3 regions of the Bacillus salitolerans genome follow, and region 1 is predicted to be linked to each of the others. Evidence: riboswitches for the same ligand, from Rfam matches in the RefSeq annotation. Region 1 holds a riboswitch; each other region holds the start of a gene.

Region 1 (10,988 bases):
TTACAGACTTAATCATTGCGTCAGACATTGCCGAATATGGTGTCCCTGATTGCATGATTGAGGATGTGATCGGAATTTGGGAAGAGGTTCCGATTGAATCCAACACTTGGATTATCCAAAGTGAAGATGCATTTGTAGCATATGGATATGTAGAAGAAATGAGCAAAGGACGACTCGACTGTTATGGCTTTGTTCATCCAGACTGGTATGGAAAAGGAGCTAGAACGTTACTTCTTGAACAGATGGAACAATGTGCTGCAACCTATATTGAAGATTACGAAAATCATGGAATAAAATACGAATTAAATCATGTTATTCCTGCAAGAAATGAAAAGGCAATTGCTTTATTTGAGAGTAAAGGATATTCATATGTCCGAACCTATAGCCGCATGGTGATTGAAGTGAATAGTGTACCTGAAATCATTCCTACTTCAAACGAAGTTACTCTATTACCATGCGACATGGAACGAGATGCACATGGACTTTTTGACGCTTACACTGAGTCATTCAAGGATACAAGAGGATATTATGAAAAGCCTTTTGATGAATGGATACAAAAAGTAACGACTGAAGTATATGACCTATCCCTCTGGTTTGTTGCCTATAGAGGTGATGAATTAGTTGGATTTATTATCTGTAAAAACTTCCCCGAGGGAACTTATGTTGATTTGCTCGGTGTCAAACGTTCAGGTAGAAAAATGGGAATTGGTGCATCTTTGTTAACAACTGTTTTTAAAGAAAGCTACCAGCGAGGAATTTCATCCGTTCTTTTAAATGTAGACTCCAACAGCTTAACTGGGGCAAACCGTTTATATGAAAATGTCGGTATGAAACCGATGTTCCAAATGTCGATGTACCAGAAAACCAACTAATGGCCGGACAGTCACACGGAGATTTTTCGACAAAAATCGGGTAGTGACTGTCACCATAATATAAAGGCCATTAAGGATTTATCGTTTTTTAGGTCCCAATCGATAAATATATCTTTGACTTGGTGCTGGAAGATTTCATCAAATTTTCCATAACGGTGAAAGTATTCTTTTTCTAAGGTATCCTTTGTTAGGATGAGTTCTTCTTCGAATCCTCTTTTTATAAGCGCTTTCTCTATGGGAATTAAAATACCCTTCCTTTCGACCAAAAAGATCGAGGGGGATATTTCATATATGGTTATTTCATCAGGAATTTTTTGAACAAGTTTACTAATTCGAGCAATTTCAGCTTCAAATACGTTACTTTTTATTTTTGGCTTTCCTCTTTCTATTTGTTCATCTTCTTCAAATGTATACATGAGGATCCCTGAATTGTTCGGAAAATTCCAATCTTGATAATATGCTTGAACCTCCCTGTTTAAGGAAACTTGTATGACACCTTTAAGTTCATCAAGTAGGTGATTTATAATAAAGTTCCTTGCTTTTTCAACTTCGATTTTCTGCCCCCTATTCATTAAAACCTCTTCCATGGGAGAGATGAAGCCACGAATATAGGTGACAAAATGGGTTTTATTCATGATTGATTGACAAGATTGTGGTCCCTTCCCGAAGTTATTCCGAAGGAGTTTACTCGTATAACTACTGACAGAATTGAGTAATTCCTGATCCATACACCAACCCCCTTTACATGTACTTTATCGCGAGAGAAGTTTTCTTCTTATTTCATTAATTGATAGTATGGACTACAACCAAGGAATTGAATACTCGTGAATTTAAGAAGATTAGCAACTTGAAAAAATAGTAATTCTTCTTCATGATTCAATAAATCTTCATAACAAAAGAAAGAGAAAAAAGCCAAGATAACATACAGGTAATTTACCTAGCATGCTATATTGACTTTTGTTTAGCATTCTATCCAATGGTTTCAGATTTTTTTCACTTGCCATCGAAATTTCAAAATCTCTTTTTAATGTAGAAATGATAAGAAGTAAGAGGACTACTGTAAGTAAAAAAAGATATAGCAACTATCTTCTGCATAATCCCACGCCATATATATACTTAAAACATCTCGTTCAAAGATACTTGCAAAAACATTCTTATACTCCAAATAGCGGTCTTTAATTTCTCTTGAACGTTCTTGAAGAATGTCCAAATGCCCCTTTTGATAAAGAACCTTCTCAACCTGGAGCATAATCCCTTTACACTCAACAACTACAATATTTTGATTTAATCTTATTAAATCTAACCGTTTTGGAACCTTATGAACCTCCGAACTTACAAACATAATCTGATTAAAAATTTTGCCTCTAATCGCACTCGCTTCATTGAAATATTTATCTGTACTGCTTTGCAGTAACATAACACCTGTATTGTTCTCGTAATCCCAATCATAATAATAAGAATCTAAGCTGATATCCAGACTCACCATAGCCTCTCGTATAAATTCTTTCGCTACCCTATCCATTACTGCATTGCGGAAGTTTATGGCTAAGTTCATTTGACCACTATCTACTAATACTTCTTCTGCGGGAGTGATAAAATTTCTAACATAAACCGTAACTCGTTTTGAATGATAGGTAACAGCGCACGTTTCAGGTCCTTTACCAAATCTCTGTTTTAGTATTTTACTAAATGTACTACTTAGATGTAGGAGGTTTTCTTGGTATTGACTCTGTGCTTTTTTCATTTAGTCTTCCTCCTTCAATAACTAGAATGATACCCTGCTTTTTCATAATCATTAAAAATATAAAAAAGCCTAACTTCAGCATCATGAAGTTAGGCCATGGGTAAGACAGACTATTTACTAATAGGTTCTTCCATTTACCATATCGAAATGTATATAAACTTTGATTATGTATTAGCAAAGCAAATAATTATCAAATGACAGCAAGACATTGGACTTAAATATTATACCACAATAGGTAGTAATTGTCACCCGTAACTTTATTGTTATATAGTGTCATGGCTTTCATTTAAACTTCTCTCACTCGTATTTTGTCGGAATTTCCCCGGCAATATTCCCTATTTGTGAAATAAGCTAGTCTTATCTAAACAGCATCATCGCGAAGTAATATAGTAACATGGTTAGAAAACCTATTGGAATGGCAAATCTCGCCCATTCTTTACTCGTAATCTTAAGTTTTCCCGCAGCGATAATATTCGGGATATTGCCTGGGATTAACATCCCTCCGCTTATGAGTAAACCCAATAATATGGATCTAATTGTTGAATGACTCATGACTGCACTTATTTCTGCAGCAGTTAGTGTCGCATTATCTAACACAGCGGAAATCATATTTATCCAATAAAGTAATGAGGGGTTAAGGTGTATAAAATATCGGTTAATTAGAGGTTCAAACCCTGCTCCTAGAAATGTAAGTCCCATTACAAAGAAATAGATTTTTAGTGCTCTTGTTAATATATCTTCATAGCTTTCACTCTCGTTATTTCGGATAACTAAATTTGAATTATTTTTCGAATGTGGAGCTACAAAATATGAGGCTAGTAAGCCAAATGCCACTAATGCAATAAAAATTTCTGGACCCAACAACCGGATGAAATAGAAAAAGTCACCATTTAACTTACTTATAGCTACTGTTGAGAGTGGTTCTCCAATAGGAGTTAATGCTGCTCCTAAACCAATTGAATAACAAGAGAGAATGACAAATCGAATCATCGCTTTCCGTTCAAATTGAAGGGATGATACAATTAATACTAATACTAATGCAGCAATAATAGCTGTTATCACGCTAGAAAGGGCACCTAACAAAATTACACAAAAGGCAATAAAAACACGATAAGGTAGCAAGCTACTAATAGTTGTAATGGTTCTCACAATTGGACTATGAAGCCATTTGAACAATAACCCTGCAATCAAAACTGCCACTGTTATCGTAATCGGATCCTTTGCTGATTCAAGAAATAAGGCTGCACTCATCACTTCAGTAATCCATGCAGCTGCTAAGCCGCTGCAAAAAATGAACAGCTCTAAATTTCTCTCTACAACTCTATTGGTTAATGGTAACAATAACACAAGAATAAGAACCACCAGTAATCCGATATCCATTCCTTCATCCTCACCCCTTATGTGAACCAATTTATGGCATGATAGATTGTATGCTCATGGATGGACAATCTTTCCCTATGAATTAGAAATTAAAAGATAATGATTCCTTATCGATATCCCAAACTCTATTCTTTATAAGATCACTGGGCACTTTATCCCCCTAATAAAAGACAAAAAGCTTACTGAAATTATTATCAGTAAGCTAAAACTATTTCTAGTATTTATTTAAATGCTATTCTGTATATTTGGCAAAATTAATAATATATTCAAATGTATTCATTCGACGGTTTAGTTCATCATCAATACGAATGTCCATTCTTGCTTCCATATCAAAATCTAGGTTAGTAGATTTGAATGCGACCAAATAATTATTTACAACAACCTCTTGAGCTAATTCCCCTTCACCAATAGGTGCATTAAAAGTGGCTGCCTTAACCATTTCCTCAGGCTCACGCTGCAGATGATCTTGTACGATAAAAACAGAGTCCTCTTTTTGATCTCCTACTTCATGATAGGTCTGAACAAAGAAATAAATATATTCAGTTGGATATAATTCTTTTACATCTTTTCTAATCTTTTCAAGCGTAACGTCTTCACCATTTTTTAAGTATTCCAGTGTTATCATAGATGCATATGATTTTGGAGTTATTAATGATACCGTAGGAATAAATGCTTCATAGGTTTGACGGTCAAGAATTAGCTGATCATTTAAAATAAGATCATTCACAGACTCTTGGCTTTTTCCAAGTTCAATTGCTTCTAGTATATCTTGATCAGTTAATGTATAGATTAACTCTTTATTTAAGGCTTCACCTTTTCTAAAACTTGGTTCTAAAACTCTTGCCATAAATACTGAGAATTGTGCTCGAGTAACTGATCCAAGTGGCTTAAACGTATTATCTGCGTATGGTACTGTAATTCGATTGGATAAAATTGCAGAAATATTTTCCTTGTATTTATTATTATATGGAACATCTGCAAACTCTAAATCACTCATAAAATTTGGTAGATAATAAGCTTTTGTTAATGAATATGACATTAATTCTCTTGTTAAGGGTTGATCTGGTTCAAACTTTTCAAACATTGGGAAAATGCCCTCTTCTGCAATTGCAGAGATCTCTTGTACAGCCCAATGGTTACTTGATACATCATAAAATGGGTTTCTTCTATTATCTAATGGTAAATCAAGAGCGCGAGCGAGCATTACAACTGCTTGTGCTCTTGAAACAGGATTATTCGGTTTGAATGTACCATCTTGATAACCACTTATTACTCCTTTAGAAGTTAAGTATTTAATTTCCTCATATGCCCAAAAATCGTTAGGTACATCAGTAAATTCTTTTGTTGCTGCATTAGTTGAATTAACAGGAATAAATAAAATTAGTGCTAATAAAGTAATAACTATTTTTTTCATCTTTCTCTCCTTCAAGTAATTTATGAGAGTAAAAAGACAAATAACTCAACGCTCAACGGGTAATGGTCTTCAAATAATGAATGAAACTATAAACTAGTAATATGTATCCCAATTCGGTAGTCCAGCCATCATAGCAATACGCTTTAGACCTGTGACTTTGCGCCTCCGGTTTTCACCGAATTTGCCATTTCGTTAAGATGATGAGACTAATATCTGACTTAATACCTATTTAATATTTAGACACAACTCTACATAATCTGGCAATATCTTCTACTAATTTAGTTGCATCCTTACGCAAAAATAATACATATTACCCATTTCACCCATTCTGTTTATAGTTCTTAAATCACAAATATATGGTAATATCCATACTAAAGACCATTTTTTTACACATCTTAAAACAAATACAAGAGCCTTGTATTAATTAAGAACAAAGGATACTCAAGTGGTTTTTAGTGAAGGAAAATGAAAATAATCCCACTCTATGATGACCAGTTAAAACCGCGGTATAATCATGCTTATGACTGGCAACTAGTAGTTGCAACTTAAAGCAACTACATTTTTCTTTACTTTTATCACTGACCATACCAATAATCGATTATAGATTGCAAAAAGGAGATAGGAAGAATGATTTTTGGTGATAAATTAAAAAGCGAACGAAAGAATAAGGGGTGGTCTCAAGAAGAATTGGCCGAAAAGCTCTATGTAAGTCGACAGTCCGTTTCCAAATGGGAAAATAGTCAAAATTACCCTAGTATTGAAATACTGATCAAAATAAGTGATCTTTTAGGTGTAACGATAGACGAATTATTAAGGAGTGATGAAGAGTTGAAAGAGAAAGTGATTAAGGATAGCAAACAATTAGCACATCCGAATCTAAAAATTATATTTGATGTATTATTTTTGATTGGTGTCGCTCTTTTAATCCTAAAATTAGGCATTCTTCTGTTAAATAAAATCACACCGCTTGATATAAACCTCGTTGGCGGTTCATTTTTTTGGAACTTTGGATCCTTATTTTTTATGGTTGGTGGGGGAATAGGTTCTGGTATCGTGAAGGAAAAATATAAAGAAGATTGATCATTTCATTTTTTTCTAAACAACATTTTCACAGTTTCTTTCTATTGCAGGCTAGTAAAATCACCCCAAGAGAAGATTGATTATATCTTACTGTTTGGGGTGTTTCCTTTCCTCTAAATTAGCCAATCGATAAAAGAGCTCCTCCAACCGCTCCAGTTATAACAATAATCCAAGGCGGAAGCTTCCAATATACCAACATACTAAATAAGATAGCGGCAAATGCAAAATCAATTGGTGTTAGAATGGAACTAGTCCATATTGGTTGGTAAAATGCAGATATTAATATTCCTACCACTGCTGCATTAACACCCATAAGCGCACCTTTTACCTTTGGACTTTGCCTTAGACTATCCCAAAATGGGAGCGTTCCTAGAATTAATAAAAATGCCGGTAAAAAGATAGCAACTGTTGCTACGATACCTCCCACCCATCCATTCATAACAGCACCAAGATAAGCGGCAAATGTAAACAATGGACCCGGTACAGCTTGTGCAGCTCCATATCCAGCTAGAAATGCTTCTTCACTTAGCCATCCTGTCGGCACAAATTCACGTTCAAGTAATGGTAATACAACATGTCCTCCACCAAATACAAGTGATCCAGATCGATAAAAGCTATCAAACATCGCAATCCAATGATAGTTCGTCAGCTCCCTTACAAGAGGTAGAAGAATCAGTAATCCAAAAAACAAAACAAGACAAACTGTTGCAAATGTACGTGAGATGGGAAAATGAACTCTAGAATCTGTCTCTTCTTTCTGAAATTTATACAATATAAAGCCAATACATGCAGATAAAAGAATTATTCCGATCTGTGTAAAGGATGTTTGCCATAGCAGTGTCACAACAAGTGCCAATAAGGCAATAGCTTTTCTCTTTAAGTCTGGTGTAAGTTTTTGGGCCATTCCAACTATGGCATGAGCAACTACAGCAACCGCAACAATTTTTAACCCATGAATCCAACCAGCAGAACCAATATTAAATCCTTTGAGTATTAAAGCAAAGATAATTAGGGCAAAAACAGATGGTAATGTAAACCCTAGAAATGATACAATTCCACCTAATACACCTGCTCGCATGACGCCAATCCCGATTCCTACTTGGCTGCTTGCAGGACCCGGTAGAAATTGACATAGCGCCACTAAGTCGGCATAGCTCTTTTCATCCATCCACTTTCTTCTTCGAATATACTCATCATGGAAATAACCAAGATGGGCAACAGGACCTCCAAAAGATGTAAAACCAAGTCTTGTCGAAACCATTAAAACTTCGAGTAAAGTAGCTAATAAACCCTTTTCCCTCTTTAAGTTTTGATTCATTGATCTTCCTCCTCTCATTTTACAATCCGTAAAAATGATGATTAGTTGATTTCCTTGAAAAGCTCATAAGCTTTCTTTCTCGCCTCTACTAAAACTTCATTTCCCTTTTCTGTCGTTTGATAATATTTTCGAATTTTACCTTCCACATTTTTTTCTTCTTTATGTAGCAGACCATCCTTTTCCATTGAGTGAAGAATTGGATAGAGTGTCCCAGAACTAATACTGTATCCATGTTTTTTAAGCTCCTCTAACATCCATAAACCGAAGATGGGTTGTTCATGGGCATGGTGCAAAATATGGATTTGAATGAACCCTAGAAATAACTTTCGTACTGTTTTGTCCTCCAACATCGTCCCCCCCCTATTATCGGATTTCAATATCGAATCTCTACATTGAATGGTAGCATAAATCCATGTTTGTAACAAACCACTTGAGATTATTCTTGATTTTCACCTTTTAGTACAAAATAGGTCATTATAACAAAAGAAACCCCGTCTTTCTTACTAAAATAAACGGGGTTTCCACTTAAATCTAGCTATTATTTTATCTCTGATGCTCAAGAACAAAAGGCAAGCGCAGCGTTTTGCCTACGGCATAGCAAATGTTCCTAAATGAGAAAAAGGGTGCATTTCCCCTTTTACTTATTTAAGGTTATCCCGCTCCAACTGGCGGTAAAAAAACAAAAACTCCAGTTGGAGTCCGATTGGTTCAACTAACCATCAGAAAAAATCACTGATGAACGTTTCTGACCTCGAGTAGATGATATGGCAAAGATCGCCTCCATTTCATCTTGGCTGGGCGCTGAGCCGGATTACAAAGTACATCGTAATAAGATACAATCAAATTTCTTATTCACTCAAGGATAGGTAATTCTTACCTTACACATTTCGTTATTGACCAAAGCAATATATTGCTTCATTAATAGAACCCTACACTTTTTGACGGATCACCCCGCTTATTGTTTCAGGTAAAACGAAAGAATCATTCACGTAATCTATTAGAGAAAATCTCATTGGTTTGCAATTACCACCAATCCCTACTATTATCTCTAAATCCTTTGGGATATAGACAACGGTATGCAAGGTGCCAAAGTATTCTTGATAGTTTTTATAAAAGAGTGGAGATGTTTCGTTGTTAAATTGTTCATAGGCTGACAGAGGTGATACAAATTCCGATTGTAATTTTTCAATATAGTCTCTACGCTTTACGGACCCTTGTATATTAACTCTATTCTTCTCCATCAAAGCTTCAGATTCAAAATGGTTTGTGCAGGTTAATGGATGTAAAAAGTTGATGACTTGCTCTTCTGGGGAAGCTTCTACAATGACCTTCACACCATGTCGGTCCATAATAGAATAGTTGTAACAATAGCCGTGTGGAATTCTTTTAATAAGGTTGATGGCTTCTTCTGTCGTCTCACATTGTTCTAAAAGTTGTCTAACTATAGTCGTGGAGATAAACCCCTTTTTATGATGTGTTTTATTCACAAAGTGTAAGCCGACAATAAGACCCTTTTCGTTCATACCATCGAGTCTTCCAATAAGCTGCTGACTAAAGCCGACACTCGCAAATCCATTAACCGGTTTACAAAAGACTAATCTTGCATCATATAAATCAGGACTAAAGTCATAATTGCGCACGTAATAATGGTCAGTGCCAAGAGAAGTACACCCCATTGCTGGTAAATCTACATCATAGCCACTAAAGATTTGTAGTATTGTTCCTAATTCTTGATTTAATCCTTTAGACAACCCTTCAAGCTCAGATAACAGGTTCGGGGATAATTCAGTCAATAATTCTGTTACTTCTAGAGTGTCATACTCTGATTTTAGATTTTGGGAAATCTGATTTTCCAATATGAAGGAAGTGATAGCTTCTTTACTCTGTTCCATTCCAATTTGATTATAACTACCTCTTAAATCAATGACTTTTACAGACAACTCTCTTCCTTGTACCACTTACAGTTCCCTCCTTTTTTCCATTTGAATAACAGGCATTAGTAAATCCAGCTCACTAAAATTTTCGCCATGATACCATTCTAGAATCGAGCTAGCCGGAAGCCATTGATGATCAGCTGCATATTTCATTAATGTTTTGTAGCCGTTATGGATGTTAGAAATCGGTTCTTTATAGGACATACTGATACAGACACACGCATCCATAATTTCCACTTTATGAATATTAGTTTTTCCGTTTATCTCAATCTCAAATGGAATACCAAAACCTATATGGGCAGTTATTGGATTCACTCCTGATACATATTTCAAATAACAGTTTTTTATTGGGATATTCATATTTTCAAGCAGCTTCCCTTTTTGTTCAAACTGCTTCTGAAATTTTCCAACTTCCGACTCTGCCGAAAACCAGACAATCTTCTCCTTACTCTTCTCTGTTAAATAAATATTTTCAATTCTATTTTCCCTTTCTAAATAGTGTAAACTCACATCTAGAAGGTGTTTTTTCTTTTTTAATTTCTTAATCCAGCTTTCCATTAGCTGTCGTTTTATTGCTTCATCACTAGAAAGATAAGATTGTATATCATTAACTGGAATACCCGCTATACGCAGACTTGATATTAGCTTTGCTATTTCAATCTGATCGTCTGTATATACTCGATATCCACTACTGTTTCTTTCTTTTAATTCCAATAATTTTTTTGACTCATAGTACCTTAAAGCACTTTTAGAAATACCTGTCTTCTCTGAAAAAGCCTTTATCGTCATAAATGTAGTCACATAATCCCTCCCTTATATCGAATGATACACCTTCAAGTAACTTGAATGTCAATACGTTACTAAGGAGTTAAGAGGTAATATTCCTCTGTGGAGAGTGTCGTTTATTCTTCGTTGGGTTAAACTTAAATGATGAATTTCGAGTTTTTCATAAATCTGTCCAATTAGCACATCTCTCCAGTTTCTTTCAATAAATTACAACAATTTATGTTTGGCTGAAGTGACAAACATAAAAAACCTTGAAATATGAACAATATTTCTATTCATATCTCATGGTCTTATGATAAGATGTCACATTATTCTCATTTGCGTTCGTATCCTTCAATTACTTCCTTAATCCTTGTTAAATGGTCACCATCTTGTTTAAGTAGCATTTTCCTCATAGCAGGAACAAAGATTTTCATTATGATATTACTCTTAATGAAACACTTAAGGGAGAGTTCAGTCC
Region 2 (10,988 bases), on a different contig from region 1:
TAAGAGCAAAGGATTCTTTTACAGATGACCATAGTTCTTCTGCAATTCCATGCATGATTCCAATCGCATTAATTCCAGAAACCTTAAAGTTGCCTTCGTCTTCTGTTATATTTTCGTTTCGTTTCGTTAAAAATCCTTCTAAATCTTTTTTGATACGCCATCCCGCAATGCCATCAGCATTGTATCCAGAATAGGCTTCAAATTTTTTAACCGCATCCTCCGTCTTCTTATCAAACTTCCCATTCACCTCAACATCGTCAAACCCGATTGATTTTAAAAGTGCTTGTAAGGTTTGAACCTGCTGGCCGATGTCTCCGCGCTGAAGGCTCTCTTTGATCCATTGGCCGCTGAGCTGGGTTTGTCTATGTAGCTTACTAGTTAATTCATAAAATAGCCCTTTATCAGCAACTCCGTCTGAGCTTTTTCCCATGAACTGCTCAAAAAGCAGAACGGCGTTTTTCGTCTTTGCTCCAAAGGCTCCGTCTTCTGCACCTGCATTAAATCCTAGTTTATTGAGGATGCGCTGCAAGTCTCGAACAGCCTGACCATTGTCACCTTCTTTTAACGTTTCGCCCTTCCATGTTATCGGGTAATTGTAGCTTTTTGACTTTAGTTCCATGAGCTTTCGATACGTTTGTTGCCCGGCAACTCCATCGGTGGATAAGCCGTACGAATCTTGAAAATGACGAACGGCCAGCTCTGTTTTTGGACCGTATTTGCCGTCAATTTCATTTTTATTTAAAAAACCGAATTCTACAAGTAATAATTGCAGTTGCTTGACTTGAAGCCCTTGATCTCCTTTTCGTAACGTTTCACCCTCCCACGTCTTCTTTCCCGTAATCGGTGCAGGACCCTCTGCTCCTGGATCAATAGCTCCATGGGTAGGACTGGATGGTTGTGGCCTAGTTCCAGGCTGATGAGCACCTGGTGCTGGTTGAGTTGGATCTGGTACCGGAGTCGTTACTGGTGGCTGAGATGGACCTGGTAACGGTGTGACAGGATTTGGACTAGGCGGTTTAGGTTGCTGAACAGGTGGTTGGACAGGTGATGGTTGTACTGGCAGCGTTGGAACCGGCTTCGGCTTTGGCTGAACAACTGGTGGCTCAACTGGTTTTGGTGCCGGATAACTTGGTGGTTGAGCAGGTGGCGTTGGCCTCGGCGGCGGAGCTGGCGGTGTTGGCCTTGGTGCCGGATAGCTTGGCGGTTGAGCAGGCTGACTTGGCTTTGGTTGTGGCGCTGGATAGTACGAACCCTGACTTGGCTTCGTTTGGGGCGAACCACCATATCCACCTCTTGGTGATGTTACAACCATTGTTGTTGAAGCAGTTGGTTGCTGCGTAATACCTCTATCACTCACAGTAGCGTTTACATATGTACCCTTTCCTGGTTCACTTGGAGCCGGTCTTGTTGGTGATGGTGTTGACGGAGGACTAGTTGTCCTTGTTGGTGTCGATGTTCTAGTTGAACTACTTGATGGGCTAGATGTTCTAGGCTGAGATGAAGATGATGAAGAACTTGATCTTGATGAAGGTGCACTTGAGTACGATGGCCTACTATAACTTGTCCTTGTATATGGCATATTTTCACTCCTGCTCTTATATGAAGTAAATATATGTAAAATATACCCTTATTTTTCTATTTCGTCGTTAGGTAGATTGGTTTAATTTTCCATACTCTCACACATTACTAGGTAGGTAGATTTACCCGTTTCTACAAAAAATTAATAGATTACTTATGGTACATTACCAATACAATTATATTGCTCTTTCACTCATTGGTATCTTCCACATTCCATCATTTAAAGAACTTGATCACCTATATAAATACCATCCCAAACAGCCCTGCCACTCATCTCAAGGCTCATCCTCTGTTTTAAACAAACGTTTGTTTAAAATGAAAGATTAGTTGGAGATAAAAAAATAGGTACACCAGTTTTATTAAAAACTAGTATACCTTCCTATTAATAAACATCTTTCAGCAAAATTCGGTTAGCGTGCGAGGATTCATCTTCAAAGAAAACCATCGCGATGTAATCACTTGTTTCATACACCATAACAAACTCTCCATCCATGTCACTGAATCCTTCTGAGCTTGGTGAACCGGCGTCTCTCCGGTACTCATCAGGGGTCCATGCAATTTGTGGACCGTACAGCTCAGCGGCTGTCATGAGTGCACCAGCAAAATCAGAATCTACATAGTAGGCATATTCCTCATAAAATAGTCCATAGCCCCCGCCCCAGTATTGTTTATGTTCAGGTTCTCCTAATTCCTCGATAATACTTTCAACGGTCCGGGTAGTATCATATGGAATTGGCATCCCCTCTAATTGACCTTGAGCAAGATTGTCTAAAAAGCTTGAATTACTTGAGGTGACAGGTGCTTCATTCAAGGCAAATGAAGTAATCTTACTACTAATCCATCCGATCACTCCATCTGGAGCTTCGATTTTATACCATAAGCGTCCTTCCTCATCCTCCATTTCTTCATTTAGGAAAAGGAGCTCAGAACCTGATGATACAACGGTCACAACATTGCTATCCTGTAAGGAAGGAATGTCACGGATATTGGCACTGTCAGTTGTAATCGTTAAATAGGTATCAATCTCAACTGGTTCACCCGAAGTAGGCTCCTCACTCTTTAAAAACAGATTGCCTCCAAATGCTAGCAGGTAGTCCCTTTTCACATATAATCCAATTGCTACGACGGCGATGATACTTGCAATCGCAACTTTCTTAAACGACAGCATTTTACCAAGAGCGAAAAACGGACGTACCAGTAATCCTAATCCGTAGAAAAGTGGAACGGTTACGACACCAACTGATAAGTAACGAGAAAAAGCATCCTTCCCGCCAAACTGCGAGTATTGCTTTTTCGTTTGTCTAATGGAACTTGGTGTAATGATGGCTTGCTTTGATGCATCAATAATGGGATGCTTCCACTTTTTCTTTTCCTCTAAAAACGCACATAGCGCAATCATGAAGCTTGGGAATTCATCCACATCGCTAACCTGTTCGCCAGGCTCGGTTCCCCCTTCTGTCCAGCGATCTAGAATTCGTTGCATGTAGTCAAGCAAGGTCTCTAATCGATCGAGCTTCTTTTCACCAAGTGACTGATGAACGAAAAACATACCGAGTTCCGTTTGCGTAGGAGCACCGATATTTTGAATATCTGAGTCCTGTAAAATCATTGGATTTTGTTTAAACAATTCGTGAATCATCTCGATTGCTTTTTGGAGGTTCGTTTTTTTCGTTTCATTTATATAAAAGCCAATCGCCGAAAACTTCATTAGATGTGCGAAATACTTTACACTTCTGTTTTCCTTTACTATCGTTCGGCCCAACACTGGGCTTTGATTCACATAATGGAAGAATGGATCAGCTATTTGTAATGCCTTCGTGTATTCCTTTTGATTGAACAGAGCTTGAATTGTGGAGATTGTTTCATTCGCCCACTTTACCGTTTTGGCCTCTTCATCCTTCACAAGACAAAGCTCATAGTTTTGACTTAATGTCGCTAACGCAGAGAACTCCATTTTGTATGAAGTAAAATGGTGATTCGCCTTTAGCATGACACCTCCGTACATCGCCATCATGACATGACGGTACTTTACCTCAAAATCATTTAAGAATGCAATTAACGAATCGGTATAGGCATTCCACGCTTCATCGACTTCTTCCATCGCTTGGCCAATCCTTGAATTCTCATCATAAAATGAACTCATCATCCCGCGTGCGGCAAAGGCACCAAATGGTCCAGCAATGAGAGATCCGAAAATAGAGGCTCCAATTTTCGCAAAGGTCCTCCCTGCTGCTTGAGACTTCATTTTTTGAAGAAGTTCGCTATACGCTTTTACGGCGAGGGCATATTCGGTCAATTGGTCACTGAGCTGATCTAAATCAGACAATAACCCTTGCTGTAAAAAAACGAAAATGCTCCGGTCAAATGAAAGGTGCTGAAAGATTTTACCGTATTCGTTTTTGGACATCCCCTCTAAGAAGCTTTCATAATCCTCTTGAAGATGATCTAAGATAAAAAGCTCCTTCAGCTCTTCAATCACATCTGTGACATTCGTGTATGTAAAAAACTGACGAATACATTCGTGGAACTCTTCCTTTGATTCAACCTTTTGCAATGGCTCATATACATATTTTCGAAGTGCATCATATCTGGCAGATAACGTGCCATGAATCACCTGGAACTGCTCTTCACATTTATGCTGAACGTAGGCCTCTACTTCTTCCGCCACTTCCGGTAGTAAATGAATCTGTAATTCTCGCTGGATTTTTTCATATTGCTGCTTTGGATGTAGAAACACATTTGTTGTTAGCTGAGCTTGTCCCATTACAACCAATCCGCAATCATGTTAAAGAATTCTAACCCTTCACTAAGCTCTAGCGATTCTCCAATAGATCCAGCATCTAAGACAGAATTCGTAATATCAAGTGTGTCAAGAGCCGTACCGTAATCAGCTAATGGATCAGGTATCGCAATAGCAGGTGTAGACGTAATCATCACGCCTCCCACTAACGAATCGTTTGACATGGTGAGCATTTGTTCATGCGTCGGAGAATAATAGCCCATTCCATCAAAGGTCGGCTTTGTGTAACCAATAAACCCTTCAACATTATCATGATAGTTCATCCCGCCATGAATGTTAGGAGACGAATTAATCGCGTGTCCCATCCCCATGTCAAACGTATGTCCGCCTGTTACATTGTCACGGATATGACCGACCACTTCCCCATCAGCCTCTACAATCGTATCTCCACCAGCACCCGGCCTCGTAGACGCCACAACCTCACCATTGGAGGTTCTAAAATCAACGCCGCCCGAAAAATTCGGGTGTGAATGAACCGTCTTCATCCGTTCATTCACCTGTTCGATTGTACCAAATAACCCGTTCATTAACTCTTCTGTACTTCCCATTGACGTCACCTCTATCTAGAAAATTAAAAAAAAACGCCACATCAAAAAGGCGTCTATCGATAAAATTGTTTGCAACTGGCTGGCATGCTTGGTAGCGTAAGCCCCTATAGTTTTGCGTCCCACTTTTTCAAGAAGTTTGCCCTTTGATATGTAATTAGTAGTCATTAATACCTATAAAACTATCATAGTACTTTTTCACTAGCAATACAATAGACTTTGAAAATTAACCTTTTCTTTCAAAGTCTATTGAACTCTCTCTATTTTTCACGTAACGCCCCCACTCTTTTCACGCCTACAAAGATAGTGAATCCCGTTGCAGTGATTGAGCTCTTCTATTTTTGAGGAATAAAGAAACTGTAAGGATAACTGTCCCAAACCAGACTAGTAAAAACAGCCCTCCTAAAACTGGGAATGCCGTGAACTCAAATACAGATCGGCCAAATCCAGTTTGGATCCCTATCAATATAATCATCAACATCCAAGCGATACTGCCTATATGGACAAGTCCTTTCTTAATGCTGTTTTTCACATTTGTTTTTTCTATTAACCACGCCGGGATAATCAACGTCTGAAGTGCATGAAAGCCAATTCCATGTAGGACAATAAGGTTACCTGCTTCCCCTGTAAAGCGATCTTGAAGTAAAATCATCCAGATTCCAGCCATATTGGCCACGACGACAGATACAAATGCATACCGAATTCCTAGTAGAAGCAATGGACGTTCATAAGGAGGCTTCATCCGTAAAAAGCGAATTGTCAGCCAGATTGCCAACATAACAAGTACTAAAGACATAACTCCAAATACCATTCCACCTATCGCATCCACAACAGTACCCATCCGAGAAAATCGAGGATCCAGACCTCTAAAGTTCTGTATGGTTTCAATGGCATAACCATATATACTTGAGACAATAAAAGACCACCGAATAATCTTTCGCTTTCTCTCCGTAAAACCCGCAAAGGGCAGAACCGCCGCTATCGATAGGATGAAAATGCCGATTGCTGCATTAAAAGAAAAGGCATCCTTCATATTGCCTTCAGGTAAAATAACTGCACCTTGAAAAAAGATAAAGATTGCAATACTTAATGATAGGATAAACCCAATGAGCCCTACCATAACCAGTGACCTTTCTCCTTCAAATAATTGAATGCGCTGCTTTTGACTATTCTCCATGATTTTTCCCTTCTTTCTATTTTATTTATTTATTTATTAATCAATAAATAACTGTGTAAAAAAAGAGAACATTTACTTTTCTCTTTTTTAACAACCATCTCCACCAGGGATCATTTCTGGCAAATTCAATACCTCAGCAAGTGTTATTAATAGGCCTGTTCCAATAAATTGAGCTGCTGTACCTTTTGCATTCGGAATTCCCGCTTTCTCAAATTTCAATGTCAATGATTCAAACATGATGCGATGAATGCTCTGGACATGTTCACGAATCCCTGGCTCTGATATTGTATGTGCTTGCATGACCATGAGCACTTCTTCTCGGTGTGTTTGAATCAATTGTTCGAATGCTCGGCCCATAGCACCTATCAATTGCTCAGCAGGTGCTTGAGCTTCTACAAAAGTGTCATGTATTCTCCCAAATGCCCGATCAATCACAGCCTTAAAAAGCGCCTCTTTATTTTCAAAAAAATGGAACACATACGGCTGAGTGACACCCGCCGCTTTCGCTACCATTCCAGTTGTTGCTTTATAGTACCCATTTTCAGCAAATACAGCTACTGCATTCTCGATGATACGTTCTTTTTTATCTTCTTTCGCTGCCAAAATACTCATCCTTACGCATAATGAATTAGTTTTTATTTATTGACTGATAAATAAATAATAATGGAAGTCATTTGTTTTGTCAATTCATGTTTTATTGTAGTGTTACCTTCATACTTTAGCTTCTTGAAAATGAAAAACTATATCGTAAACATGTTCGGAATTCATTAGATAGGAATCACTTGGTTTGGTCAAAATACATAAAGTGAAACTTCAATCAGTAGGGGTTTTCCTCATCCCCCACTGATTGTTAGATGAGGCCCACACTGTGGGTCACACAGACGTTGCCACAAGAGGTGGCGACTTTAGTCTGTGTTCCTTTTCAGGGTTCTTACTGGCGCTTATCCCCCACTTAAACTTCTCGATTCATCTAACGTTTTGAAGTGGGATCTTAGCGCCAGTTGGAACGGGATAAAAAATAGCCCCCCCTATTAAACCGGGAAGGACACCTTTATTAAGTAAAAGGCATTAGATGAATGTCATCACTTATTCATAACCTTCTCCAGCATCACATTCCTCACTCTATTCCCTGTAAATGTAAAACCAGTAATATGATCTCCCTGTCTAATAAATTCTACGACAAACGTAAACGGAGCATTGGTCACACATTTGTTATCATCGATCTGATAAAGCACCTGCTCACCATGTCTAGAATGAGACATGTATAAGGCTCCATCTTTTTCAATCACATCATAACATGTGTCTAGCTCACTGCTTTCATATGTACCCATATAATTAGAACGTTCAGCTGGGGCAAACGGCTTTACTTTTTTAAGCGGAATGAATGTATCTGCTGACTTAAGGACACTATTTACACCCAAATATAAGTCTAGGTTTAGGTACTCAATTCTAAAGTGATTACCAGATACATGAGTCAATGGCTCATAGCCGTAACTTGTTTTCAGATGTGGCAACCCGTCTTTTATACGGATGTCAAAAGCCAAGAAGATGGCTGATGTACAAAAGTAGTACCCTTCGACACCTTCATGATTAAACTCTTCCCTATATTCCTTCGGTTGTTCTACTTTTGTGCTACGTTCCTCATGTCCCAACACAATATCAGCAACAGCAAATGCTGCACCCTTTAGGGGAATAATTTGCGTATTTGATAAAATCACAATGTCTATATCATCATCTATGAATCGAACAACTGCACTTCTATATGCTGCATCTGCCCCACCATGCTCTAGATACGCATGTCCTTTATGGTCTCCGGCAAAAAGGCCACCCGCATAGCTGCTTTTCGTATTGTCCGATAGTGCAGGGCTCTCCCCCATAATCTTCACAGTTTCTTCCGTACAAATGGTCGGATTCTTGAAGTTATCCATCCACTTTAAAAAGTCAGTTGCCGTTGTATGAAGAGAAGTGGCACCATATGTTCCATAGTTCAGGACATTATATACATATTGACCTGTTCCATTATCATAATAGGAGCTGGCTTTATCCGGTATCAGCTTCCAGTAGTGGTCCTTAAAAAATGAACGCTCCATCCCTAAAGGATTAAATATTCGCTCACTCGCAAATTCATTTAATGTTTTGCCTGATAACCTTTCCACGATCTCCGCTAGTAACGTAAAGTTCGAGTTACTGTAAAGAAATTGAGACTGAGGCTCGAAATTAAGCTGTCTTTGCTTTCGAATGATCGATAGCGCGTCTCTTTGGGTGATCGTATCATCAATTCTTACGCCACTTAAGCCTAAAAGCTCCCATTGATCCCTAATACCACTTACGTTGTTCATCATTTGACGAATACTAACAGGTTCATCAAAGTGTATGTAGTCTTGAATATACGCTCTCACATCATCATCGATATGCAGCTTCCCGTCCTCCTGTAGCAAAAGGACACACATAACCGTCACTTGTTTTGAAACGGATGCCACGTGGAAAACCGTCTCGTTCTTTACTGGTACGGCATGCTCAATGTTTGCATAACCAAAGTTCTTTTGATAAAGAAGCCTTCCAGCTTTTCTAACCATAACCTGTCCTCCAGGACAAGTTCCCTGCTGCCAGCGTGAAAAAATCGCGTCGATCTTCTGTTCAATAGAATTCATATTCGACCTCCATGTAATTGTCTTACCCATATAGTTCGAATATGGTAAAAGAAAATCCTTTTTAATTTCTGTATTATTCAGGCATAATTGAATCCCTGTCTCGCTAAGGGAGTACTCGTCCGCGCTTATTACAAATTCAATTCATAAAGGAAAGACCACAGCCATAGGTAAGGTTTTACGTTATTAGTTCTATTTACGATTTTATTGTTTAATTGAAAAAGCATTGTTTGTAGGCTTTTTTCATACAATTCTATAAGAGGTGATGAAAATGCCAAGAGTACAATATACTGATGCTGACGTAGATTTAATGGCAAGGATGATGAGGGCAGAAGCCGAAGGTGAAGGAAAATTAGGAATGCTAATGGTTGGCAATGTAATTGTAAATCGACGAAAAGCAAACTGTGGAGATTTTGAAGGTTTACGGACAATCCGGCAAGTAATTTATCAAGTACAAGGAGGAAATTATTCGTTTGAAGCCGTGCAAAAAGGGAATGTTTTTTATAACAGAGCGAGGGATGTAGAAAAAAGATTAGCTAGACAAACGCTAGATTTTTGGAGGGAACATCCTTCCAAATTTGCTCTTTGGTATTTTAATCCGTATGCAGCATGTCCGCCTACTTGGTACGGCCAACCTATAACAGGACAATATAAACAGCATTGTTATTATGAACCACAGGCTAATACATGCGAAGGTGTTTATAGTTGGTAAAGAAAAAGATCCCCACAATTAGGGGATGCAGCTTGTGGAGAAAGGGTATATTTTCTCTACAAGCTTTTTAATTTTGGGTAAAGTTAACCCCTTTGTTAAGACTTTATTATCGAACCAAGTTTGGCAACGTATGTAGCAATCACTTCAAAATATCGATTAAATCCTGATATTCGACTTTTCACTCCGTAAATCACTTCAAAATGTCGATTAAATTCTGTTATTCGACTTTTCACTCCGTTAACCACTTCAAAATGTCGATTAAATCCTGTTATTCGACTTTTCACTCCGTTAATCACTTCAAAATATCGATTAAATCCTGATATTCGACTTTTCACTCCGTAAATCACTTCAAAATGTCGATTAAATTCTGTTATTCGACTTTTCACTCCGCAAACCACTTCAAAATATCGATTAAATCCTGTTATTCGACTTTTCACTCCGTTAACCACTTCAAAATGTCGATTAAATCCTGTTATTCGACTTTTCACTCCGTAAACCACTTCGAAATATCGATTAAATTCTGTTATTCGACTTTTCACTCCGACTTAAACTACTCGATTCAACTAAGGTTTTTGAAGTGGGAGGCTTAGCTCCAGTTGGAACGGGATAATCGCTCCTGCTCCATGTGAATGATCTTTCCGATGTTTTTTATTCATTTAGATCCTTACAAGTACTATTCTTTATTCATTTCTCCGAACTAACTACCTCATAAGTTTCACCTTACTTTTTAAGTAGGATCTAAAAAAAGTGGTGCGAATCCTTTAAGGATTCATACCACTTTTTTCGAGGGAAATGACGTCAATTATTCTTTATTGTCATCGTCATTTTTATATTCTAAAATGTCTCCAGGTTGGCAGTCTAATGCTTTGCAAATTGCCTCTAACGTAGAAAGCCTAATTGCTTTTGCCTTTCCGTTTTTCAATATAGAAAGGTTAGCCATTGTGATTCCAACCCTCTCCGAAAGTTCTGTTACGCTCATTTTCCTTTTAGCCAGCATCACATCAATATTGATTATTATCGCCATTGTTTTCACCTCAGACCGTTAAATCATTTTCAGATTTTATATCAATCGCTTCTTGTAAAAGTCTTTGAAGAACAGCAGCAAAGACTGCGATCACCATTGAAGCAAAGATCGGGACCATTCCAATGATGATGAGGCCGGGTGCATCGTCTACCTCTGCTACGAAATAAACAAATGGGCTAATTAACACATATACACCACTGATTGCTATTGCACAGAATTTGATATTCTTTAGAGCCTTAACAGACAATTCAGAGAAAGCTTGGTTCTTGTCAATATAGCTTAAAAGCTTAAAAGCCTGGTACAAGGCAACGAAAAATGGGATCACTGATACACCCATTCCTATAAAAATGGGATATAGGATATGATCATAATCTGGACTTACAGGATTATTCACTAACCAAGTCAACCCAAATATACACAAAGCAAGAACTGGAGTTCCAATTAGAAAAACAGCTAACTTTAAAAAGAGTGTTGAACCTATCTTCATAAAAAGCACCTCACTTA
Region 3 (10,988 bases), on a different contig from region 1:
TGCTAGCCACTTCTTTCATTCCATCGTTTATTTCGGTTCTCTAAATATTATGATACCGAAATTTTAGTATGAAAGAAAGGGTCAGTTCTTGATTCAAGCACATAATATAGGCTATATTTATAAATAAAAATAGGCCGAGGAATCTATCCTTCGGCCATCAAATATACCGGTAGCGCGCAGTTTTTGAGACTACTTCGTCAAGCCTTCCTCAATTTCTTCCATTAAAAACTGATACTCTTGCTTGTCTTTGTATTTTTCTTTCACATACTTTAATGCCTCATTATAAGCACGATCAAATGCTAGTTCCTTACTCACCTTAATATCAGGCTCCACTCCCGTACCTTCCCAATTTGTGTTTGTAATGGGATTCACCGCTCTTCCAGTAGGAATAAAGACCCTAAAGTGTTCTGTAATCTGTTGAACTCTACCTGGATGTGCCCCACCACCGGTTACTTCACCTATGACGGTTGCCCTATTTAAGTTTTTAAGATTATAGGTGAATTCTTCAGCTGCTGAAAAGGTATAATGACTCGTTAAGATATAAACTGGCTTATTTAGATAACGTTGGCCAGGGGTGTATGGGAGTGTCCAAGATTGTCTTGTTTGTCCTTCTGGACGATAATAAAAATTATTCAAGTGAGTAACCTCTTCAAATAGGTAGCTCGTAATCAGCGCAATCATGGCTGGACTACCTCCACCATTTTTACGCAAATCAAAAATAAGTGCATCTGTATTGGCGATAAAATTCATAGCATGAACTGCAGTTTCTCCGCCTAACTGTGTATCAACAAAATTCCGTAAATCAATATAGCCGATATTTCCGTTTAGTCTTTCCACCTTGTAAAAACCATAATTGATAGACTTTGTCTTTCTACGATATTCTTCTAGCATCTCCTCTTCAATTTTTTCTTTTTCTATTGATTTAGATTCAGTAGAATACATGACTTTTAAGTGGCGATCTCTCGTGATTTTCTGTAAATCCTCCGTTAATACGTTTGAAAAAACAAACGGATCTTCTACCCCCTCATACTCTCCATTTGAAAGCTTACCTAGGATTAACTCAGCCGTTTCCTTTGCTTTATCCGGAAATATATAATCACTTTGTAAACGCTCTGCTAATTCCTCTACTACCTCTTTCTTAAAATCTTTATTCGTTTCTGTTGTGTTCATGGAATCACTCCTTTCAACAATTTTGATTACACTATTTATATTTAGTCATATGATAGAGGATTCCTGTTTTCATACGAATTCTTTTTGAAAATTACATGATTTCTGTCAATAGTATGATGTCTCTAGTAGGTACATAAAACTACATAAAACTTCAAACTGTCCAACATTTCGCCTATTTTTCATGCTCTATTTCATCGTTTAAAACAAAACTATTGCCTCAGTTCTATACCGAATTATCCTTGTATAATGTAATAAGACATATCCATTGGCAAACTACTTGAAAAAGTAGGACGCAAAACTAAAGGGGCTAATCCTGCGGGGAATGCCAGCCAGTTGCAATCCACTCCCTTTAGTACGTATTTTAACAGATTATTAGGGAGAGGAAAGATCGAGAATGAACTTCAAAGAAGTAATTACAACTATTAATCAATTAGTAGAAAGAGTGGATTTAGTTAAGGCAAGGCAGAATATAGAATTAAATATTAATATAGTTAATGCGAATAAGAGGTTTCTATCTCAAGATGCAAGAGAGTTACTTGATTTTATCAATAATCAGAGGGGTACTAACTCAGATACGATAACAAGAACAGAAATGGTAACTATTAGTGCCATTAATAGCTTTGCTAGTAAATTTGATGTGAAGTCCATTAGAAATACAATAAAAAATAAAGAACAATTACTAATGAAAAAAGGAATATGGACTCTTCTTAATAAAGATGCCAAAGTTATTTTAAAAAGTATTGGTTCAATATAAATCATTTTATTAAAAAAGACAGAGGTCATCATAAGTTTGACATCTGTCTTTTTTATGAATAGGGCACACTTACGACTTTAATTAGTCCATGTATACGACACTTTTTTCAATACTACTTTTTAGGGCAGCATCAATAATCTTAATAACAGTTAGCCCGTCCTCAGCCGTAACAGGCAATTTTACGCCTTGCAAGAGACTACGAGCAATGTCTTTATAATACGTTAAATATGAGCCTTTTAAAGTTGGAACAACGGTGTGTTCTTCTTGTTCCTCCTTGACAATCACAAGCTTACCATAAAATTCAGGGTTATCCGCTCCCCATGTTGAATCAATAGGTTTCAAACCCGCCTTCAATGCATCTTCTTGTCCATCAATTCCGTATTTAATAAAGCTTCCTCTACTTCCATGAACCTGGAACCTTGGACCAGCATTCAAAACGACAGCTCCCGAATGTAAAATGACTCGAAGGTTATCGCGATAGCCTAACACAATATGAAAATAATCATCTGTTTTTGCATGCGTACGTTGACCAAACACATCTGCCCACACAAAATGGGGTTCACCAAATAAGTGTAAAGCCTGATCAATTAAATGAGAGCCTAAATCATACAATGAACCTGAACCTGGACCTTCGTTTTCTTTCCATCGATCACGAACAACTGGTCTATAACGATCGAAATGGGCTTGATATGTATTGATTTCCCCGAGGACCCCTTCATTTATTAAATTCTTGATTGTTACATAATCATTATCCCACCTGCGATTATGATACACGCTTAATAGGAGGTTTCGTTCGTTTGCAATTTTTATTAGTTCTTCACCTTCTGACACCCTCACCACCATTGGCTTTTCCAAAATGACATGTTTTCCAGCGAGCAAGCTTTGCTTAGCCATTTCATAATGAAGACCACTTGGTGTTGTTATCACGATTAAATGAATTTGCGAATCCGCAAGTATATCTTCTAACCTGCTGACCACCTCGATTTCTCCTAAGTCCTGTTTTACTTTATCTATTTTAGAACTTACAACTTTCACAATCTCAAAATCATTTAAAACAGTTAATAAAGGAGCATGAAAAGTCTGTCCTGATAATCCATATCCAACTAAACCAACGTTAATTTTCGCCATATTTGTCCTCCAAAGAACACATTATTTGTGGCTATTATATAATTTGTTCTAGGAAGTTACTATTGATATGTTCATAAAGAGTTTTTCCTCACCCTCCACTTATTGTTAGTTGAGGACTGTACGATGTAGGTCACACAGACGTTGCCACAGGTTATGGCAACGTCTGTGTCCTATTATCGGGTTCTTACTGGTGTTTATCCCCCACTTATACTTCTTCCAACCTTTTAAAGTTTTGAAGTGGAGGTCATAGCGCCAGTTAGAGCTGGACAAATGGCTAGTTTACCCATTTACTTTTTGGCATTAGTACGCTTGAATTAGTGTAATGATAAATATTCCTGTTTAACCAAGTTTATTTAGTTCTATAATAATTATAAAAAAGAAAAAAGGATTTTGTCTATCATGCCAAAAAGGGTAAAATTTGTTGGGGGAAGAATTGTTAAAACCGGGATTGCTGTATTTGTAACGGCTTTTATTTGCCATATACTGAATTGGCCGGTTATGTTTGCGGTCATAACAGCCATTGTGACCATTGAACCTACGGTGGCAGATTCCATAAAAAAAGCGTTTGTTCGTCTTCCTGCTTCAGCAATTGGTGCTGCATTTGCCATACTGTTTACTTTTTTATTCGGGGATAGCCCTTATTCCTATGCTTTCGTCTCCCTTTCAACCATCATCGCTTGCCATAAACTAAAATTACACGATGGAACTTTAGTGGCAACCTTAACTGGTGTCGCCATGATTTCAACAGTTCATGATGAGTACTTTTCCTCATTTTTTATTAGACTTGGGTCTACTAGTACAGGAATCATTATTTCTGCCCTTGTTAACTTTTTCGTCATGCCACCTAACTATTCAAAATCCATTACAAACAAGATTCATGATTTATTGGATAAATCCGGCGACATCTTTGATTCAAGATGTCTTGAGTTACTAAATATACAACCTCTCAGCAAAGACTTAAGGGGAAATTTTCAAGCCCTTGTAAAAGATGTTGATCAAACTGAAACGTTATGTACTTATCAAAAAGATGAATGGAAATACCATCGAATCAGTCGAAAGGAAATACGTGATTTCCATTATAAATGTAAAAAACTCACCACTTTGCGCCAAATCATATATCATCTTGGAAACTTAATCTACCTCCCTTCAGTTCATATAGAATTGAGTGAGGAAAAGAAGAGGATGATTGTAGAATCAGTGAAATCGATAAAAGGTATATTCCATTCTAAAAATTTCCACATTCCCGATTCGCACCATCAACAAATGAATCGATTGAGAGAGTGGTTTTCCAAACAACAGCATACTTTGTATTTAGAAGACGAATATCATCAGCACCTTTCAACTGAAACGCTCATTTTATATGAACTACTTGCCATTCATGATTTAGTAGAGGAGCTGAATAATATACAATCCCTGGAAATACGACATCAATTGTTATTAGAGAAAAATAAGGGACACGGAGTTTAATATTCCTACTTAACCCATGGCCCTTTTTGTATTTGATTTGGAGGTCTTTTTAAATAAAAAAACCATCCTAAAAGGATAGTTTTAATGTACGTAATCATCATTTTCTTCTTCAATGATATCTAAGTCATCGAGCATTTCTGTGTTTCGCCTAATTTCTTTCTTGCATTTATCGATAATAGTCGTGATGTCCTGATTCGTATAATGCTGATCGGGAAGCTCTACATCGAAAGCTTGTACATAGTAAATAGATGCAAGCTTTAACTGCTTCTCAGTTGCTGGCCGTTCTTTTAGCTGTTTTTTTTTACTTGTTTTTGCAGACGTTCTATTAAGTATTTAGCTTCGGCTTTACATGAGTACGTAAATTCCTGACCTAGTTCTTTTTCTAAAAGATCTAGTTCTTCCATTTGCTCCTTAGAAGGCTCCTCTGATAGAACCTTATCTAGAACTTCATTTATTTTCTCAGCTAGCTCCTCATGGAATTGTCCGTCATTTTTTATAACATCCTCGACTTTATCATACCAAGAGGCGTGTTTTTCAATATAGGAACGCCATTCCTGCATAAACACGTTTAAATCGTATTTATCTTCATTCCATTGAATTTTATTCATATATTGTTCAAATGCAGAAGCAATTGACCGGGAGATGCTTATTTTCACCCCGTGTGGTAAATTTTTAAACATGTATGATGGTACCTCCGTCACATTGTTTACTCTAATATAATATCTTAGCACAATAGAGTTAGGTTGAAAATAATTTAATATAATTTAATCATTTTTATTAAAGCTATTGCCTTCATTTTAACTTAATAAACGTTATATAACAAATTTGTTTTCCTATTAATCTTTTTCATACTAAAATGAGAACCCTTTTGATCTATGAAAGGTGTCCTGAGCTTCCTGTAATTCAAAAGGCTTCCCTCTTTAGAGAGAAGCCTTCTTTTTTTATTTATAATGTTTCATTTTCAAGGATATAATCTACAAGCTTTAGAATTTCTTCCTTGTCTTCTTGATCCATATTGTTTTTGTTCATCTTGGAAATGTGTTCACGAACTTTTTCTAAGTTCTCATATGCTTTGCCAACGTTACCTTTCTTTAGTTCATTTTCTACTGAAGCGAGCTTGGCAAAAATAGACGTTTTCATGCCTCTGTTCGCATCTGCATTTGTCACCATTTCTTTAACGTTTTCAATGGTAGCAGCCATCACGTTAACAGTGATTGATTGAGTTGCTTCTACGTTTCCAAGTGTGTCTGTTGCACGGAATGATACTTCTGTTGTTCCATCCGTATCGATACGAATTCCTTCATCTGCATTGTATACAATCCATTCACCATCATTTAGCTTGAATTCGATCTTTGCTACTGATGTTATCTGATCGGAAGCAGAAAGTTCTAGCTTTACTTCATGAATATAAGCACCATTCGAAAGGTCTGATTCTGGTAATGAAGCCTCTGTAGTTGGTGCTTCAGTATCATTAACCTTCATGACACCATAGATAGAGAAGTGTGTCACATAAGCAATAATATAGTTGCCATCTTCAGAGAGCTCTGTTTGCTGGTATTCCCACTCTTCTGATTGCTCATTATAGTAATAAATCGCCAGCTTTTGTTTTTCTTCTAATGAAAGAGTTTCATTAATAGGAGCCTTGATTGAAACAAACCCTGTAAATGCTGTAGGTATATCTACATCAATGATCATTCCTGCTACTTCTAGTGCTTCATTTCCAATCACGACATCTTCTTTAGATAGAGAGGTTACTGTTACCGGAACAGGTTGATTATTTTCAAATACAACTTGACTAAAATCAATGGAGATTGTACCAGGCAACGTCACGATTTTGTTTTCTTCTGATAATATTGTTTTTCTTTCAACCCATTCAAAATCCTCAGCACTACGAGGCTTTAATTGAATTGTTCCATTGAATTCTCCAGAGATACCCGTTACATCGACCACATCCCCGTTTTGGAAAGGGAAATCGCTGAATTTTAATCCTGTACGGTTATCTACTCGGACAAGTACTGTTTCACCATTCTTTGTAGCTGTAAATTCAAATGTTCCATAAGTGTTTACACTCTTTAAATTGGAGATAGTAGCCCCTTTAACGATGACTAATTGACCTTCCGTTGCCTCTGTTAGTTCAGCAGGATTGAATTCTGTTGCTACTTTAGCTACATCCGTCCCTATTTTTTCGAGAGTAGTAAGGTCAGCTAGCTGGAATTCTCCGTTATAGGTAGCTGTTTTCCCGCTAATTCGCACTTTATCACCGATTGTTAATCCTTTATCAGTAGATGTAAAAACATAGGATCCAGCAGTTTCATCTTGGATATAGAAGCCTTTGCTTCCCCATGCACCTGGAGTTGATGTAACAATTGCTTCTACTGTTACTTCTGTTCCTAATTCAGCTGTACGAGCCTTTGCAATCGTAACAAGACCTAGGTTATCATCTTGCCCTACTACTTCAGAAATACGGCCTTCAGCTACGTAAGTGATTGGTTCGTTATTAAAGCTTTTTACAAAATCAACGGTTGCATCTAAGTCGATTGGTCCCTGCATTGGGTTTTCGCCTAGCGCACGTAGCTTATACTTATCACTACCGTGCTCGTACATATAGTTGTTTACTGTTAAGGTATAAGTAGCTGTTTTGTTAATTTTCGATCCATCTGGAAGGAAAATATCAATGACTTTGTTAGTAGCACCATCCCATGTGTACTTGAAGCCACCAACTGAAACGTCTGGTCCGTATAAAGCTGAAATTTGAGCATTAATAATTTGTTCTAAATCTGCTCCTGTGATTTCAACTTTTACTAATGTGTTACCGAATGGTTGAACGTTGAAAAGCTCTGACCAAGTGATTTCACCTGCATTGATGTTGTCACGAATTCCTCCGCCATTCACTAAAGCAAAATCAGAATTCATAGCCCATGCCATACCGTCCGCAATTAGGTTTCCTAGGGCATTATCACCAATTTCACCTTTCGTACCATATCCACCTTTTAGTTCAACCGCTGCCACTCCAATTACTTGGTTCATAATATCTGCCGTTTGAGCTGCATACTTGGCAAGAATACCTTCTACAGCTGGATCTGGTGTTACGCCATTTTGATTGACATATACGATTTCTGCTTGCTTTTTCACAATATCCTTCGTTGTTGGATCTAGTTCAATATCAACATCAGCAAACGCTTTACCATAATCTAAAGCTTGAACAATTATCTTGTTATCTACTACTGCATTAACTAACTCATGGTTATGTGCAGCATAAATGACGTCAACTGCATCATGTACCGAGTTTGCTAAGTCAGCTGCATCACCTGTTGCACCAGTTCCATTTTGGGAAGCAGGCATATGAGACAGAACTATAATGGCTTCAATCCCTTGTGCTTGTAACTCTGCAACAGCTTTATTAACAGCGGTTGTTTCATTAGAGAAGTAAATATCTTCAATGCCTGAAGGAATAACCATGTTTGCTGTTGCTACCGTGTTAACCCCGATAAATCCTACTTGAATTCCTTCCACTTCATAAATGGCATATGGAGGTAAAATCGGCTCGTTTGTTTCTTTTGATAGGCAGTTTGCACAAAGGTTCGGGAAATTCATTCCATCATAACCAGCTGTACCTTTACCTTCTGGATGTTCTCCACCGTTTACCATCCGTAACAATTCTTGAGTACCCTCATCAAATTCATGGTTTCCAACAGTACCAAAGTCAAATCCGATGGATTCTAAAATTTCTACAGTTGGTTCATCTTGTAATAGGGCTGAAATGGGTGAGCTTCCACCAATCATATCTCCCGCATGAACAATTAGTGTGTTTGGGTTTGTGGCTTCACGATCTCTTAAATACGCTGCTACATAATCCATACGGCCAAGCACTTCAAGTGTGCCATCACCATCTGTATCCAGTTCATATTGTTGATCAATTTTCCCGTGTAAATCATTTAAGCTTAATAATTGCATCTGGATGTTATCGTCAGAACCATTAGGATCTTCCCCAACTGGTGCTTCATTTCCTCCGTCAACTGCCGTGTAACCGTTTGTTTCCGCTTCTTCTGGACTTGCAAAGAAAACCCTCTTTTCGACTGGAACCGCTTCAAAATTCTCTGGGCTTACATAAAGCTTTGTATCTGAGTTTCCTACATATCTTAATAGACCTTTCCCTTGTTCTCTTGCACGGAATTCAAAAGGAAGTTCTAATAAAGGGTTTGCTGGGTTCCAAATCCCTAGTTCCGCATCGAATGCATCCTTTACAGCAGATTGAAACATGTTGTAATCTGCTTCATCACCAACTGGCCATATGAAATAAGTTACAGCATAACCTGCGTTCACCATTTCAAGGTTCGTATTTAAACCATCAGATTTACGAATGACTTGACCTAGAAGACGTCCATATGCATCTGTTGCCTCTTCGCCAACTTTAATCAATACTTCGTCTCCAGCCTTCAATAGCGTATTCATGTAGGCTTTCGCTGCATTACCATGGTCTAGTTGATTTTGGTCTAAATCATTTTTGGGTGAATGGTATGTTTCTGGTGTGTCAATGTTCACATAACGCACTGTTGTTGCACCTAATACAGGTGTTTGTAATTTAATGGTATCTCCATCTGTTACAGATAGAACGACTGATTCATATGTTCCAGCTGCTGAAGGAGCTTCTGGCTGTTCTGGTGCTAGTTGAATATCCTCTGCTTTACGAGGAAGAATCTGATAAGAGTCGAATTGACTTACAATTGCTGTTACCTCATACCATTTTCCTTCATGTATGGAACCAATGGCATTCGTACCTTCCATTACACGTAAGGTTGTACTGTTAAACTCACTATCAATGAAAGATACATTATAGCCGCCACCTGCTGGTGAGCTTGGCACAGATTGTACAAATCCATTGAGCTTTACAAGCTGACCTTCAAGTGGCTCTGCTGTTGCCATTGATTGTAAGTCTGCAAGAGTGATAGATTTTGCTTCTGGTAAATTTTCGTTTTGCCCTAACACTTCAATAGCAGATGGCATTATTTCTTTTAAGCCTTTGTACTCAGCAAGGGTACCCGTTACCTTAACACGGTCTCCTTCTTTGAGGTCTTGAGATGTGTTGCTGTAAAGATTAATTCCTGCTGTTGTATCTTGAATATACGTAGAAAGCTTACCGCCACCGATTGCTGCGTTGTCAGCTGTTACGATTCCTTCTACTGTTACTTCAGTGCCGTTTGCATATTGACGTGCTTGTTCAATTGTAATTGTCTCTGTTGGATCTGGCTGCGGGTCTACAGGTGAACCCGGTTGAAGAATTGTATAAGCTGAAGGGCTCTTTAATCCAGGAAGTGTATAGTATGCTTCTAAGCTACCTGTAATTTCAATTTTTGCTCCAAGGTTAGATGGATTATCTACTAGGTTGAGTCCTGTTCTAATTTCACCTGTTGGTAGCTGTACGGGGATCATTTTTGTAATATCAGTTTCTGTAGGTGAATCTGCTAGAGCAATATTAGTAGCTAACGTAAATGGTGCTTCTAGGTCAAAGCTTGTTGATCCAGATACTGTTCCAACAATATACCCTTGAACCTTTGCAATTCCGCTGTTATTGGCGATTGCTTCTGCTACTGTTACATAATCCTTAACTGGATCTGGTTCTTGATTATTATTTACTGTATGAGTTCCTAAAAATGAGAAAGTATCCTTAGCGTTTACATCCCATTCGATAGAAGGATCAAATGAATCAGTTGGATTCGCATCGCCTGTTACGATATCTGCTTTACGTACTAGGGTCTTGTCAACAGTAATTCCGCCCCAAGACGAACCAGGATCTACGCCCACTTGTCCAAATGAATCAATGACTGTACCGTTATTTTTTAATACTAGAGCATCATCGCCATTGAAATTAATTACTGAACCATTTTGAACATCAGCAATAGCTAAAATAGCTGGATCTGAACTAGGATGTGCAAGAACATAAGTTTCACTGTTTGCTAGTGTTCCTGAAAGAGAGAGAGTATTACTCGCTTCACTTGCACCATTGCTATAAATCTCTAAAGTATAGCTAGATAAATTGATCTCTGATCCTGTTCCATTGTAAAGCTCAATAGCCTTGTTATAGCTTCCTCCCTCGATGTACTCTGAAATAAATAGATCAGAGGCCGGGGAAGCCTTTACACTTGGAAGTGCTGGCACAAAAAAGCCAACAACAAATGTAAATATAACGAGTAAACTAATTAATCGTTTGAACTGATTATGAATCATTACAAATCTCCTTCCGTTTTTTGTTTTAGTAGATAGGTTTAAACATTAAGTTCCTATTACCTACCAACTTACATTTTAGTAGATAATTATTAAGTTATCATTAATATTTTGTTAAATAGGCATTGTTAACTATAAATCTTAACGTATTAAGGTAATATGTATACCATAAGTCCTCCCTACAGGGAACAAGACAGGTTCATTTTTTTCAATACAGTCTGTAAATTTATAGAATATATTACCAATA

Evidence for each region. A riboswitch is a leader RNA that binds a small molecule or an ion and turns the genes downstream of it on or off. The one in region 1 is predicted to bind cyclic di-GMP.
Region 2: linked by a shared signal. The riboswitch ahead of ACFSCX_RS23950 (hypothetical protein) and the one ahead of ACFSCX_RS00525 (S-layer homology domain-containing protein) in region 1 are both predicted to bind cyclic di-GMP.
Region 3: linked by a shared signal. The riboswitch ahead of ACFSCX_RS10605 (hypothetical protein) and the one ahead of ACFSCX_RS00525 (S-layer homology domain-containing protein) in region 1 are both predicted to bind cyclic di-GMP.

What each region holds. Positions count from the first base shown of each region.
Region 1 is NZ_JBHUEM010000001.1:104,903-115,890, reverse strand. Features, by position in the region: gene ACFSCX_RS00545 (GNAT family N-acetyltransferase) at 1-872, shown strand, start outside; gene ACFSCX_RS00540 (Na-translocating system protein MpsC family protein) at 923-1,600, opposite strand; gene ACFSCX_RS00535 (Na-translocating system protein MpsC family protein) at 1,927-2,616, opposite strand; gene ACFSCX_RS00530 (DUF1646 family protein) at 2,974-3,996, opposite strand; gene ACFSCX_RS00525 (S-layer homology domain-containing protein) at 4,229-5,410, opposite strand; cyclic di-GMP riboswitch class I at 5,523-5,606, opposite strand; gene ACFSCX_RS00520 (helix-turn-helix domain-containing protein) at 6,038-6,490, shown strand; gene ACFSCX_RS00515 (chromate transporter) at 6,609-7,808, opposite strand; gene ACFSCX_RS00510 (PadR family transcriptional regulator) at 7,850-8,155, opposite strand; gene ACFSCX_RS00505 (C45 family autoproteolytic acyltransferase/hydolase) at 8,738-9,766, opposite strand; gene ACFSCX_RS00500 (MerR family transcriptional regulator) at 9,767-10,543, opposite strand; gene ACFSCX_RS00495 (SRPBCC family protein) at 10,843-10,988, opposite strand, start outside.
Region 2 is NZ_JBHUEM010000055.1:127,130-138,117, reverse strand. Features, by position in the region: gene ACFSCX_RS23960 (peptidoglycan-binding protein) at 1-1,579, opposite strand, end outside; gene ACFSCX_RS23955 (SH3 domain-containing protein) at 1,961-4,342, opposite strand; gene ACFSCX_RS23950 (hypothetical protein) at 4,342-4,926, opposite strand; cyclic di-GMP riboswitch class I at 4,994-5,077, opposite strand; gene ACFSCX_RS23945 (hypothetical protein) at 5,219-6,100, opposite strand; gene ACFSCX_RS23940 (TetR/AcrR family transcriptional regulator) at 6,188-6,712, opposite strand; gene ACFSCX_RS23935 (serine hydrolase domain-containing protein) at 7,183-8,751, opposite strand; gene ACFSCX_RS23930 (cell wall hydrolase) at 9,020-9,460, shown strand; gene ACFSCX_RS23925 (hypothetical protein) at 9,556-9,948, opposite strand; gene ACFSCX_RS23920 (helix-turn-helix domain-containing protein) at 10,263-10,484, opposite strand; gene ACFSCX_RS23915 (DUF2975 domain-containing protein) at 10,495-10,971, opposite strand.
Region 3 is NZ_JBHUEM010000014.1:94,771-105,758, forward strand. Features, by position in the region: gene ACFSCX_RS10595 (MFS transporter) at 1-1, opposite strand, end outside; gene ACFSCX_RS10600 (S41 family peptidase) at 190-1,170, opposite strand; cyclic di-GMP riboswitch class I at 1,428-1,511, shown strand; gene ACFSCX_RS10605 (hypothetical protein) at 1,565-1,924, shown strand; gene ACFSCX_RS10610 (oxidoreductase) at 2,006-3,052, opposite strand; gene ACFSCX_RS10615 (aromatic acid exporter family protein) at 3,452-4,519, shown strand; gene ACFSCX_RS10620 (hypothetical protein) at 4,807-5,199, opposite strand; gene ACFSCX_RS10625 (DUF6359 domain-containing protein) at 5,465-10,744, opposite strand.